Regions from separate parts of the Mesorhizobium sp. M7A.F.Ca.US.002.01.1.1 genome, predicted to be linked through region 1. Evidence: riboswitches for the same ligand, from Rfam matches in the RefSeq annotation. Region 1 holds a riboswitch; the other holds the start of a gene.
What was found. Region 1 has a riboswitch for S-adenosylmethionine ahead of EN932_RS09785 (homoserine O-acetyltransferase). Riboswitches for the same ligand answer to the same signal wherever they lie in the genome.

Region 1 (6,767 bases):
ATCGAACCGCCGCCAGTCGCCGCCCGCCGCAAGAAATGAGCTGATATCCGGACGGGGAAGCAAAGCTTTATTTTGCCGTGATCGCGAGGGAAGCTCTTCGGGAGAACAACCTGGTGACGGCCATGCTTGATGCTCTGCGCCTGCTTGCCTGTCTTGCCTGCGCCCAGGCTGCTCCCGCCGCCTCGCCGCGGGATGCGCTCGCCGTCGACGTCGAGCTGGTGCTGGCAGTCGACATCTCGCTGTCGATGGACGAGAAGGAGTTCGCGCTGCAGCGCGCCGGTTATGTCGAGGCGCTGCGGCATCCCGACTTCATCAAGGCTGTTCGCGCCGGCGCCACGGGCCGCATAGCGCTGACCTATTTCGAGTGGGCCGGCACGGTGCGCGACGACGCGGTCATCGGCTGGCAGATCATCGATAGTGCCGAGAGCGCCAACAGCTTTGCCGACGAGGTCGCGGCGCGCCCGTTCCGCAGCTTTCGCGGCACTTCGATTTCCGGCGCGCTGGCCTTCGGTGCCGAGCTTTTCGACCGCACGTCTTTCCAGGGCGAACGTAGCGTCATCGACATTTCGGGCGACGGACCGAACAATATCGGGCCGCCAGTCACCGCGACGCGTGATGCGGCGACTGCCAAAGGCATCGTCGTCAACGGCCTGCCGATCCTGATCAGCCCGTCGCCCACCTTCAGCCATCTCGACCAGTATTACGCGCAGTGCGTGACCGGCGGGCCCGGTTCCTTCGTGCTGCCCATCTATGCCGCCGCGGAGTTTTCGACAGCCATCCGGCGCAAGCTGATCCTCGAAGTGAGCGGCATTCGGGACAAGGCGAGAATCACCCCCGTCGACGCGGCCAAGCCGATAGACTGCCTGCAGGGCGAACGGGACAGGCGGTTTTTATCGGATCCGTATTTTCCCGAACTTGACCGCTGAGCTCTCGATAGTGCGGTTCACGCAATCCGGAGGGAAAACCGTTCCACGATTTTCCTGGAGTTGCTCTGGGTTCAGGCGAGCCGGGCGCCACATTGGTTGCGAAACTCGTTGGAGAGATCGCGGCGCCAGCGTCGGCCATGGACATAGCCTTGCATCAATTCCGGCAGCGAGTAGCCAAGCGCTTTCGACGATCGGTTGGCCATATAGCCCTGGAATGCCTCCGGTATCCTGCCTCGCAGGATATCGGCGATGAGCTGCCGCGAGATCATGTAAGGCGGAATGTGCGGGTAGGCGTGGGCAATATGAGGATGTTTGCCCATCAGGTTCGCATAGGCCTCGACATAGCCGTCACGGCGGCCGGAAATCGAGTTCTCCGAATTGTATTTCGTCCAGTCGAGGTCCTCGGACAGTTGCGCACCGAAGCGCCGGGCAAGGCGCAGCAGCAATTCGCGATCCTGCATGCGGGTGATGTCGCTGTCGTAGCCGCCGATGGCCAGCAAGGCTTCACGGCGAGCAGTGATCGCGGAGCCGGCGATGAAGATGGTCTGCCCAACCAGCGTCCGCTCAAGCATTGCGGGGCTCACGAATGCCTCTGGGTTGGCGCAGTTTGTGATGCGATTGCCCTTCAGGGACACGAACGAACTGATCAGCACTTGCAGTGCAGGATTTTCATCGAACCAGGTCAGGGTTCGTTCAAGCCGGTGCGGCAAGTAGATGTCGTCGGAATCGAGGAACGTCACCAACGGTGCCCGCGCCCGCTCGATGCCGGCATTCCTGGCGGCGTTGGCGCCTCGCCATTTCGCCCCGACATAGATCAGCCGCGGGTCCTGGATGCGGGCCAGCGCCGCTTCGGTCCCATCGGTCGAACCATCGTCGACGACAATGTGCTCAAACCTCGACATGCTCTGGGAGAATACGCTTTCCACGGCGCGCAACACTGTTTCGCGTCGGTTGTGGGTCGGCGTAATGACCGTGATGAGAGGTACTGGATCGATCCCGGCCATGTCTGTCAGCTGTTTCCTGCGCAGGGTTGCGCGTCTGTCCAGGACTTTTCGATTTTCAGAACGGTCGAATGGATTGGACTTCCCTTTCTCTACACCACATCACAGTCGGCGCGACGCTATAAAAAACGACTGCCCCTGTCACCCACCGTGCCGGTACTCAATCCAGGCGAGACAACGAATCCCCGCTCTTAGCGTTCCAATTGCAACAGCACCGCCGCACATAGCATTACGAATCACCGTGGAAGCAACCCATCATGACAGATAGCATACATCCCATTACCTCAGACGTAATCGCTTAGCGCTCGGCCTTTGGTCAGATTGCCCATGCAGAGGCCGGCAACTCGGCTTCGATGACAAGGGAGTTCAGTCATGGCCGCTTACGCCGTCGCCCATATGCGCCAAGCCACAATGGGTCCGCAGATCGTCGAATATCTGCATAGGATAGATGCCACGCTGGAACCTTTCGGCGGCCGTTTTCTGGTCCATGGCGGCGATGTGGAGGTGATCGAGAACGACTGGCCTGGCCATCTGATCATCATAGAATTTCCCGACAGGCAGCATGTGCATGGCTGGTACAATTCGCCGGCCTACCAAGCGATACTGGCGCTGCGCACGGACAATTCGGAGGCCGATGTGGTGTTCGTCGACGGCGTCGAACATCCGCACAAGGCCACGGATGTTCTGGAGCAATCGCCGGATCAAGGATCAATTGGACGCTGAACTGCGGTTCAAGGAATGGCGGTACAGCGTCTAGCTATGCCCAACATAGTCTGGCACCGTTTCGATTTTGTCGCGAACCATGCCAGTTGCGAAACTGAACTGGCCCCAAAACGCCAAACCATAAAATGCCTGACCGACAATCAGAGAAAAGGGAACCTGCCAAAGCGGCATCCCGGTTTCCCGGGCATGGCCTACGATCCGTCGTGTCGTGCGCCATGACATGGTGAGCCACCGGCTGAAGGACTTGACTATCCGTCGCGTGCGGCTCGGCGAATTGAGCGCAACGAACTTCCGGTCGGCGTCGCGACCTGTAACCAGGGCGCGCCAGTAAAAGAACCGCCAGCCCCGCGGCGAATAGTGATAAACGCGTGCGTTGACATTATGAATTTTGTGGCCTTCCCGCAGCAGTTCGCGCATCAGCAAAGTGCAGGAAACCTTGAAGCCGTTATGTTTTGGAAAAGGGTGGCTGAGGATCCACTCGCGTCGAAACGCTACATTGTTGGCGTTGATCGCTCGCTTCGAGGCAAATCGACCGTCTCCACGGGCCATCGGGAAAAACCAGATCAACGCAAAGGTTCTTGAAAAGAAGTCGTCGTATGAAAGGTATGCGCTGAACCGGTTGCTGAAACCGATGAGATTTCCCGAGCCAAGGCCTTCATCCCAACGCCGATCTCGTCCCAGTCGATCGACTTTGCATTCTCCATTTCGACGACGAGTGAATAAGTTGCGCGTTCTTCGACCATTTTTGCCCCCCCGAGCCGTCAGTGTGGCTATAGCCGCACTAGCCCGCTGTCAAACAGTCGACGCCATTTACACTGGTTCGCGATCGTCATACAGGGCGACTTTGCTCGGCGGCAAACACACTGTTGCTTGGCGAGTCGGGTCTTTGATCGGTGCGGAAATTACCGTTTCAGCAAGAACACTGCCTGCTGGCCGAAGAAATTCCAGAACCACCACGGCATCGACAGGCCGATCTTCTGGCCGGCGGCGTCGAGGGCGGTTGCCTTCTCGACTGTCGCGCCGAGTTCGTCGCACAGATTGACGAAATCGCGGATGGTGCAGAAGTGGATGTTGGGCGTGTCGTACCAGGAATAGGGCAGGTCCTTGGTCACCGGCATGCGGCCGTTGAGGAACAGCGACAGGCGCACACGCCAATGGCCGAAATTGGGGAAGGAGACGATGGCGCGGTTGCCGATCCTGAGCAGTTCGTCGAGCACCAGCTTGGGGTTGCGGGTGGCCTGCAGCGTCTGCGACAGGACGACGAAGTCAAAGCCCTTGTCGGGATAGAATTCGAGATCCTTGTCGGCATCGCCCTGGATGACCGAGAGGCCGCGCGCCACACATTCGTTGACGCCGCGCTGCGACAGCTCGAGTCCGCGGCCGTCGACCTGCTTGGTGTCCTGCAGCAGTTCGAGCAGCGAGCCGTCGCCCGAGCCGACATCGAGCACGCGCGACTGTGGCGGGATGAGGTTGGCGACGACTTCGAGGTCGACGCGCTGGTCGCGGTTGACGCTCATGGCTTCGCCTCCCGCCTGGCGCATGATCCCGATCCGAAAAGCCTGCAATTTTTCCGGGTCATGCGCTGAGCCCTCTCGCCCGGGCGGCCGAGCCGATGAAGCCGTTAATGGCGGCAAACAGTTCCGGCTCGTCGAGCAGGAATGCGTCGTGGCCACGGTCGGTCTCGATCTCGACGAAGGATACCGATGCGCCGGCGGCGTTGAGCGCATGCACGATCGAGCGGCTCTCCTCGGTCGGGAACAGCCAATCCGAGGTGAACGACACCAAGCAGAAGCGGGTTTTCGTGCCGGCGAAGGCATCGGCCAACCGGCCGCCATGGTCTGCGGCGAGGTCGAAATAGTCCATCGACCGCGTCATGTAGAGGTAGGAATTGGCGTCGAAGCGATCGACGAAGGTCATGCCCTGGTGCCGAAGATAGCTTTCGATCTGGAAGTCGGCGTCGAAGCCGAAGGTCAGCGCTTCGCGATCCTGCAGATTGCGGCCGAACTTGCGGTGCAGGGCGGCTTCCGACAGGTAAGTGATGTGGGCGGCCATGCGCGCTACCGCCAGGCCCTTTTCCGGGCGTTTGCCGTGCTCGAAATATTTGCCGCCATGCCAGTCCGGATCGGCCATGACAGCCTGCCGGCCAACCTCATGAAAGGCGATGTTCTGCGAGGAATGGCGCGCGCCGGTGGCGATCGGCAGTGCCGAGAAGACGCGCTCCGGATAGCTCGACGCCCATTCCAGCACCTGCATGCCGCCCATCGAGCCGCCGAGCACGCAAAACAGTTTCTCGATGCCGAAATGGTCGATCAGCATCTGCTGCGCCCGCACCATGTCGCGGATGGTGATGATCGGCAGGTCAAGCCCATAGGGCTTGCCGGTGGCGGGATTGGTCGAGGCCGGGCCGGTGGACCCAAGGCAACCGCCGATGACGTTGGAGCAGATGACGAAGAAACGATTGGTGTCGATGATCTTGCCGGGCCCGATCAGCACTTCCCACCAGCCTGGCTTGCCGGTCACCGGATTGGTGCTGGCGACGTGCTGGTCTCCGGTCAGCGCATGGCAGACGAGGATGGCGTTGGAGCGGGCATCGTTCAGCGTGCCGTAGGTCTGGTAGGCGATCTGGAACGGTGACAGCAGCGTACCGGCGTCCAGCTTGAGCGGCTTGTCGGATCCAAAACGCAAAACCGGGCTCGACGGTTGGTCGACCTCGTTGTTGGTTTTGCGGGCACGCAGAACGGCCATGACATCCATCTCACACTTTGAGCCCACGCATCGCACTCGTCGAAAGTCGATGCCGATACGGGTGTCCGGCCGGCGCGGACAACAAAAAACCGGCATTGCGGTCGCAAAGCCGGTTACAGGATGCAAACGGCCCTTTAGCAAGTTGTTTAACGTGGCTGCAAGCCGACCGGCCAAATCACCACGGAAGTTCGCTCCCCTTCTAGGGCTGTGGCGCGCCGGCGTCAACGGCCTGCCTTGGGCGGGAGGCTGTCGCCTCTCGACATTGCAGGCCACGGCTTGTATTTCCGCTGCGGCTTCCCTCAGGAAGCGTTCTCGACGGATTTTGCGACATGAGCCAGACACCGGACCAGGCACGTCCAACCCCGCGCGCGGGCATCATGGACATAGACGCCTATGTGCCGGGCAAGAGCACGGCGCCTGCCGGCGTCGCCAAGGTCCACAAGCTGTCCTCCAACGAGAACCCGCTCGGGCCCTCGCCGAAGGCGATCGAAGCCGCGCGCGAGATTGCCGGAAAGCTTGACGTCTATCCAGATGGCACCGCCAGGCGGCTGCGCGAAGCGATCGCCGAGGTGCATGGCCTCAACCCGCAGAACATCATCTGCTCCAACGGCTCCGACGAAATCCTCGGCCTGCTGGCGCAGACCTATCTGGCGCCCGGCGACGAGGCCGTCATCACCGAGCACGCCTTCATGGTCTACAAGATCTACATCCAGTCGGCGGGCGCCGTTCCGGTGACGATCAAGGAAACAGACGAGCGCGCCGATATCGACGCCATCCTGGCCGCCGTCACGCCGCTCACCAAGATCGTGTTCCTCGCCAATCCCAACAATCCGACCGGCACCTATGTGCCATTCCAGGAGGTGCGGCGTCTGCATGCCGCACTGCCGAAGAACGTGCTTCTGGTGCTCGACGCGGCCTATGCCGAATATGTTCGCCGCAACGACTATGAGGCCGGCATCGAACTGGTCGGCAGCGCAGAGAACGTGGTGATGACCCGGACCTTCTCCAAGATCGGCCTTGGCGGGGCGCGGATCGGCTGGATGTATGCGCCGATGCACATCGTCGACGCCATCAACCGCGTGCGCGGCCCCTTCAACGTCAATGCGACGGCGATCGAGGCCGGCATCGCCGCCATTCGCGATCGCGCCCATGTCGAGCGCAGCGTGGCGCACAACGAGACCTGGCTGGCCTGGCTGAGTGAGGAATTCACAAAGCTTGGGTTGCGGGTGACGCCCAGCGTCGGCAATTTCATCCTCATTCATTTTCCCGAGGACCAGAAACATTCGGCGGCGGCGGCGGACGACTATCTGACGGCGCGCGGCTATATATTGCGGCGCGTTTCGGGCTATGGCTTTCCCAATGCGCTGCGCAT
Region 2 (6,767 bases), on a different contig from region 1:
GATCTTCGACAAGCCGTCGACGCGCACGCGCGTCTCCTTCGACGTCGGCATGCGGCAGCTCGGCGGCGAGACCATCATGCTGACCGGCACCGAGATGCAGCTCGGCCGTTCCGAGACCATCGCCGACACCGCCAAGGTGCTGTCGCGCTATGTCGATGCGATCATGATCCGCACAACCTCGCATGAGCGGCTGCTGGAATTGACCGAGAACGCCACCGTGCCGGTGATCAACGGACTGACCGACGATACCCATCCCTGCCAGCTGATGGCCGATATCATGACCTTCGAGGAACATCGCGGTCCGGTAGCCGGCAAGACCATCGCCTGGACCGGCGACGGCAACAATGTGCTGCATTCCCTGCTCGAGGCCTCGGCCCGGTTCCGCTTCAACCTCAACGTCGCCGTTCCCGAAGGCAGCGAGCCGGCGCAGAAGCATATCGATTGGTCGCAGGCGCATGGCGGCAAGCTGCACTTCACCCGCTCGCCCGAGGAAGCCGTCGACCAGGCCGACTGCATCGTCACCGATTGCTGGGTGTCGATGGGCCAGGAGCATCGCGCCCGCGGCCACAATGTGTTCTCGCCCTACCAGGTCAATGCCAAGCTGATGGCGAGAGCCAAGCCGGACGCGCTGTTCATGCATTGCCTGCCGGCGCATCGCGGCGAGGAAGTGACAGACGAGGTTATCGACGGACCGCATTCGGTGGTCTTCGACGAAGCCGAGAACCGGCTCCATGCCCAGAAGGCCGTGCTTGCCTGGTGTCTAGGCGCTTGAGGTGTCTGGGCGCTTGATCCCTGGGAGCTTGATCTGCGGGCGTGTGATGCCTATTTGCGCCGCATCACGCAAATCAAGCGCGTTTCGACACATGCGCCCCGGAGGGCGGCATGGCCGCGCCCTGGAGCTTTGTCATGTTGGAAACCTATCAAGTGACTGAACATCACCCCAAACTCGGTGAATTCGGCTATGCCGGCGACGATCACGTCGTGCCGTTCGAGGTCGGCCCTCTCGACGTGCGCGGCCGCACGGTCCAACTCGGGCCAATGCTGGACGCCATCCTCAGCCGCCACGATTATCCCGAGCCGGTCGCCCGCCTGCTGGCGGAGGCCTGTGTGCTGACCGTGCTGCTCGGCACTTCGCTGAAGTTCGAGGGCAAGTTCATCCTGCAGACCCGCACCGACGGGCCCGTCGACATGCTGGTTGCGGATTTTTCCACGCCCTCGGCGCTGCGCGCCTATGCGCGTTTCGATGCCGACCGGCTGGAAGCGCTGGTCGCGGCGGGCGAAACCTCCCAGCAGACGCTGCTCGGCAGTGGCGTGCTGGCGCTGACCATCGACCAGGGCGCCCATACGCAGCGCTATCAGGGTATCGTCCAGCTCGATGGCGAGACCCTGGAAGACGCGGCACGCACCTATTTCCGTCAGTCGGAGCAGATCCCGACGGATATCAGGCTGTCGGTGGCCAAGCTTTTGACGCCCGGTCCCGGCGGCGCCCGCGAGCAATGGCGCGCCGGCGGTATCCTGGCGCAGTTCCTGCCGCAGTCGCCCGAGCGCATGCGCGTCCCGGACCTGCCGGGCGGCGATGGCGATCCGCGTGAGGAGATCCACGATCCGGTCGACAATTCCTGGCAGGAGTTGCTGGCTCTGCTCGGCACCATCGAGCCGACCGAACTGATCGACCCGACGATCGGCGCCGAGCGGCTGCTCTACAGGCTGTTCCACGAGCATGGCGTGCGCGTCTTCGGCGGTGTTCCGGTCGCCGACCAGTGCTCGTGCTCCAGGGACAAGATCCGCGGCATCCTCGAGGGTTTTTCCGCCCAGGAGATCAAGGACAGCACCGAAGACGGCGGCATCCACGTCGCCTGCGAATTCTGTTCGAAGCAATATGATTTCGACCCGGCGGAATTCGCGGCCCAGTAGAGTAGAAACCACGCCTCACCGGTCGCTCCGCGGCCGGTGAGGCGAAATCAATTCACCGTCCGCCGCGTCCCCGGCAAGTCCAGCGAAAACGCCGGAATGGCGATGTCGAACGTCTCGCCCCGCTTGTTGCGCATCGTGTAATGCCCGACCATGATGCCGGACGGTGTCGAGAGCGGGCAACCGGATGTGTACTGGTAGCTGTCGCCGGGATTGAGTTCGGGCTGGTCGCCGACCACGCCGGGGCCGCGCACTTCCTCGACCCGGCCGGTGCCGTCGGTGATGTGCCAATATCGCGACAGAAGCTGCACGAAATCGTCCGACTGATTGTCGATCGTTATCTGATAGCCCCAGACATAGCGGTTCTCCGAGGGATCCGAACGGTCCTCCAGATAGAACGGCCTGACCTGCACTTCGATGTTGCGCGTGACGGCGCTATACATAAGCGGCTCCAAAAAACGGTTCCAGCGGAACTTTCGGCGCTCCGTGCGGTTAGGTCAACCGATCGAAGCCTCCTCTGGCCGGCCTCGCGGGCAGGTGCCGACAAAGAATGTCATTTAAGTGACATATGACAATGATGGTGTGCGCGGACTGGTGACGCGCGACTCGGGCGCTCTGCTGAACTGTTGAAACCGGCCATCTTGCGGACCGGTTTTCCTGGAGTGACCGGACCTCGATGCAACTCACTCTCATAGCCGCCACGCTTTCAACCGTCCTCATCCTCTCGAATCTCGCCAGCATCGTGCTCGCCGCGTCGCGTCTGAGACGGCGTCGCACCATTGCGCCGCCGGCCGGCAAGCCGCGGCCAGTGTCGATCGTCGTGCCGTCGCGCGGCGTCGAGCCGTTCACGCAGGAGACGCTGGAACGCGCCTTCTCGCTCGACTGGCCGCGCTATGAGCTGATTTTCTGCGTCGCCCATGCCGACGATCCGGTGGTCAAATTGATAAACAGGACGATCGTCCGGTTTCCGAAAGTGCCGGCCCGGCTGCTTGTCGGCGACGACCGCATCAGCGCCAATCCGAAACTCAACAATTGCGTCAAGGGCTGGGAAGCGGCGCGGCACGACTGGGTCGTCCTGGCCGATTCCAACGTGCTGATGCCGAGGGACTACATCCAGCACCTGATGGCTGCCTGGCGGCCCGGCACCGGCCTTGTCTGCTCGACGCCGATCGGCTCGCGGCCGGCCGGCTTCTGGGCCGAGGTCGAATGCGCTTTCCTCAACACGCTGCAGGCGCGCTGGCAATATGCCGGTGAGGCGCTCGGCCTCGGCTTTGCCCAGGGCAAGAGCATGCTCTGGAACAAGCCGATGCTCGACGCCAAGGGCGGCATCCGCGCGCTGGCCGCCGAGATCGCCGAGGATGCCGCTGCGACCAAGCTGGTGAACAGTCTCGGCCTGCGCGTCAATCTCGTCGCCGCCCCCTTCGAGCAGCCGCTTGGCCGGCGCTCGTTTGACGAGATCTGGTCGCGTCAGGCCCGTTGGGCGCGCCTGCGCCGCGTCACTTTCCCGCTGTTCTTCGCACCCGAAATCCTGACCGGCGCCGTGGTGCCGCTGGTGCTTGCGCTGATTGCAGCGGCAAGCGCCGGCTTCAGCCTCTGGGCAACCGCCCTTGCCGTGCTGGCGGCCTTCTATCTTCCGGAGTGCGCCCTGGCCTGGTCCAAGGGCTGGTACCTGTCGCCACGCATGGTCGCCGCGATCATGGCGCGCGACCTGATCCTGCCGGCGATGTGGGCGCGCGGTTGGCTCGGCGGCGCCATCGACTGGCGCGGCAATGCGATGACCATCGGTACCAAGACGGCCGAGCTGGAAGAGACGCCGTCCGGCGCCTGAAGGCCTCCTACCTGGCCTTCAGCGCCTGCGCGATGTCCTCGAGCAGATCGTCGGCATCCTCCAGGCCAACCGACAGCCTGAGCGTGCCCGGCCCGATGCCGAGCTCGGCGCGCGCCTCGTCGCTGAGATTCTTGTGCGTCGTCGTCGCCGGGTGGGTGATCAGGCTCTTGGCGTCACCGAGATTGTTGGAGATCAGGACGATGTCGAGCGCGTTCTGCAAGGCGAAGGCCGCCTGCTTGCCGCCCTTGACGTCCAGGCAGATCAGCGTCGAGCCGCCCGACATCTGCTTCTTGACGATGTCGGCCTGCGGATGGTCGGCGCGGCCGGGATAGATGACGCGCGCGATTTCCGGCCGTTCGGCCAGAAAATCGGCGATCCGGCCGGCACTTTCCGTCTGCTGGCGTACGCGCAGCGGCAGCGTTTCCAGGCCCTTCAGCAGCGTCCAGGCGTTGAAAGGCGAAAGGCTTGGGCCGGTATGGCGGAAATAATCGTGCAGGTTCTCGTCGATCCACTTCTTGTCCGACAGGATGACGCCGCCGAGACAGCGCCCTTGGCCGTCTATGTGCTTGGTCGCCGAATAGACGACGATATGGGCGCCGAGCTGCAAGGGCTTCTGCTGCAGGGGCGTGGCGAAGACATTGTCGACGATCAGCCTGGCGCCGATCGAATTGGCAAGCGAAGCGACAGCGGCGATATCGACCACTTCCAGCGTCGGATTGGTCGGGCTTTCCAGGAAGAACAGCTTGGTGTTCGGCTTGACCGCCTTTTCCCAGTTGGCGATGTCGGTGCCGTCGACCAGCGTCGCCTCGATGCCGTATCTCGGCGCCAGCGTCTCGACCACCCAGCGGCAGGAGCCGAACAGCGCACGCGCCGCCACGATATGGTCGCCGGCCTTGGCGCTGCACAGAAGGGCGGCCGTCACCGCGGCCATGCCCGACGCGGTGGCGCGCGCGTCTTCGGCACCTTCCAGCGCGCACATGCGCTTCTCGAACATGTCGACGGTCGGATTGGCGTAGCGCGAATAGATGAAACCCGGCTCTTCGCCCTTGAAACGGGCTTCGGCGGCTTGCGCCGTTTCGTAGACATAGCCTTGGGTGAGATAGATCGCTTCTGACGTTTCGCCGAAACCGGAACGCAGCGTTCCGCTGTGCACGAGTGCCGTCTGAGGCTTCCAGTTGCGCTTCTTGGTGCTCATCGCTTTTCTTCCAGACACAAAAAAACCGGCCGCGAAAGTCGCAACCGGTCCATACGGCCTTGCGGCCCGACGGTCCTTTAGCGACTTGTTTAACGTGGCTGCAAGCCGACCGGCCAAATCACCACGGGATAACGACCCTTTAGACCCGCACCGCGCTTGCGTCAATTGCCGGCTTCATTAAGAGGTTTGTACCAAGCAGGAGTGGAGCCTTGCGGCAGACAGGCATTCTTCCCGACCAGGACATATCGGCGCTGTTCCAGTCCGGCGCGCTGAAGTCGGCGCGTGCGCTCGACACCGACCAGATCCAGCCGGCCAGCCTCGATCTCAGGCTCGGCGACAAGGCCTGGCGGGTGCGCGCCTCCTTCCTGCCCGGCCCCAATCACAAGGTCTCGGAAAAGCTCGACCGGCTGCAGCTGCACGAGATCAATCTGGCCGAGGGCGCGGTGCTGGAGACCGGCTGCGTCTACATCGTGCCCCTGCTTGAAAGCCTGGCGCTGCCGGCGGACATTTCAGCCTCGGCCAATCCGAAGAGTTCGACCGGGCGGCTCGACATCTTCACCCGCGTCATGACCGATCGCGGCCACGAGTTCGACAAGATCGCCGCCGGCTATCATGGCCCGCTCTTTCTGGAAGTCAGCCCGCGCACCTTCCCGATCGTCGTCCGCACCGGGTCGCGCCTGTCGCAGATCCGTTTCCGCATCGGCAATGCGCTGCTCTCGGAAGCCGAGTTGCACGACCTGCATCGCACGCAGATGCTGGTCGCCACCGAGCCGCCGAACATTTCCGGCGGCGGCATCGCGCTGTCGATCGACCTCAACGGCGATCAAAGCGGCTTGGTCGGCTATCGCGGCAAGCATCACACCGGCCTCGTCGATGTCGACAAGCGCGCGGCCCAGGAAGTCGTCGACTTCTGGGAACCGATCCACAAGAGCGGCGCCGGCGAACTGGTGCTCGACCCCGATGAATTCTACATCCTCGTCAGCCAGGAGGCGGTGCATGTGCCGCCGCTCTACGCCGCCGAGATGACGCCCTTCGATCCGCTGGTCGGCGAATTCCGCGTCCATTATGCCGGCTTCTTCGATCCGGGCTTCGGCCATTCCGGATCCGGCGGCACCGGCAGCCGGGCGGTGCTGGAAGTGCGCAGCCATGAAGTGCCGTTCATCCTCGACCACGGCCAGATCGTCGGCCGGCTGGTCTACGAGCATATGCTGAAGCGGCCGCAGGCGCTCTACGGCACCGATCTCGGCTCCAACTACCAGGCGCAGGGCCTGAAGCTGTCCAAGCATTTCCGCGCCGCGCGCTGACCCTCATTGCCCCAAGGCAAAATACTTGCCTGTACCGGCTCGCCATGCTTGGCTGCCTTGCCGCCCGTCAAGCTGGCGGCGTTCAAGGGGAACCAAGAAAATGCGATTTTCGAAATGGGTCATATCGGCGGCGGGCGCTGCCATGCTGGCAACACTGGCCGGCTCTCTGTCGGTGCAGGCGGCGGAGAAAATCAAGATCGGCACCGAGGGCGCCTATCCGCCGTTCAACACCATTACCGCCGACGGCAAGGTCGAAGGCTTCGACATCGACATCGCCAATGCGCTGTGCGCGCAGATGAAGGTCGAATGCGAGATCGTTACCCAGGACTGGGACGGCATCATTCCCGCTTTGCAGGCCAAGAAATTCGACGCCATCATCGCCTCGATGAGCATCACCGAGGAGCGCAAGAAGCAGGTCGCCTTCACCAACAAATATTATACGACACCGCTGGCTCTGGTGGCGCCGAAGGACACCGATCTCACCTCGACCGAACCGGCGGCCCTTGCCGGCAAGACGGTCGGTGCCCAG

Region 2: another riboswitch for S-adenosylmethionine. It lies ahead of EN932_RS21500 (O-succinylhomoserine sulfhydrylase); the one in region 1 lies ahead of EN932_RS09785 (homoserine O-acetyltransferase).

Annotation. Positions count from the first base shown of each region.
Region 1 covers NZ_RZQE01000065.1:3,513-10,279, forward strand. Annotated here, with positions in the region: gene EN932_RS09755 (ABC transporter ATP-binding protein/permease) at 1-39, shown strand, start outside; gene EN932_RS09760 (DUF1194 domain-containing protein) at 123-926, shown strand; gene EN932_RS09765 (glycosyltransferase family 2 protein) at 998-1,930, opposite strand; gene EN932_RS09770 (DUF1330 domain-containing protein) at 2,300-2,650, shown strand; gene EN932_RS09775 (hypothetical protein) at 2,681-3,217, opposite strand; gene EN932_RS38790 (hypothetical protein) at 3,214-3,393, opposite strand; gene metW (methionine biosynthesis protein MetW) at 3,553-4,167, opposite strand; gene EN932_RS09785 (homoserine O-acetyltransferase) at 4,226-5,395, opposite strand; SAM riboswitch at 5,510-5,587, opposite strand; gene hisC (histidinol-phosphate transaminase) at 5,725-6,767, shown strand, end outside.
Region 2 covers NZ_RZQE01000239.1:1,913-8,679, reverse strand. Annotated here, with positions in the region: partial or broken gene argF (ornithine carbamoyltransferase) at 1-772, shown strand, start outside; gene EN932_RS21515 (Hsp33 family molecular chaperone) at 883-1,914, shown strand; gene apaG (Co2+/Mg2+ efflux protein ApaG) at 1,962-2,354, opposite strand; gene EN932_RS21505 (ceramide glucosyltransferase) at 2,588-3,739, shown strand; gene EN932_RS21500 (O-succinylhomoserine sulfhydrylase) at 3,747-4,934, opposite strand; SAM riboswitch at 4,992-5,069, opposite strand; gene EN932_RS21495 (2'-deoxycytidine 5'-triphosphate deaminase) at 5,144-6,238, shown strand; gene EN932_RS21490 (ABC transporter substrate-binding protein) at 6,339-6,767, shown strand, end outside.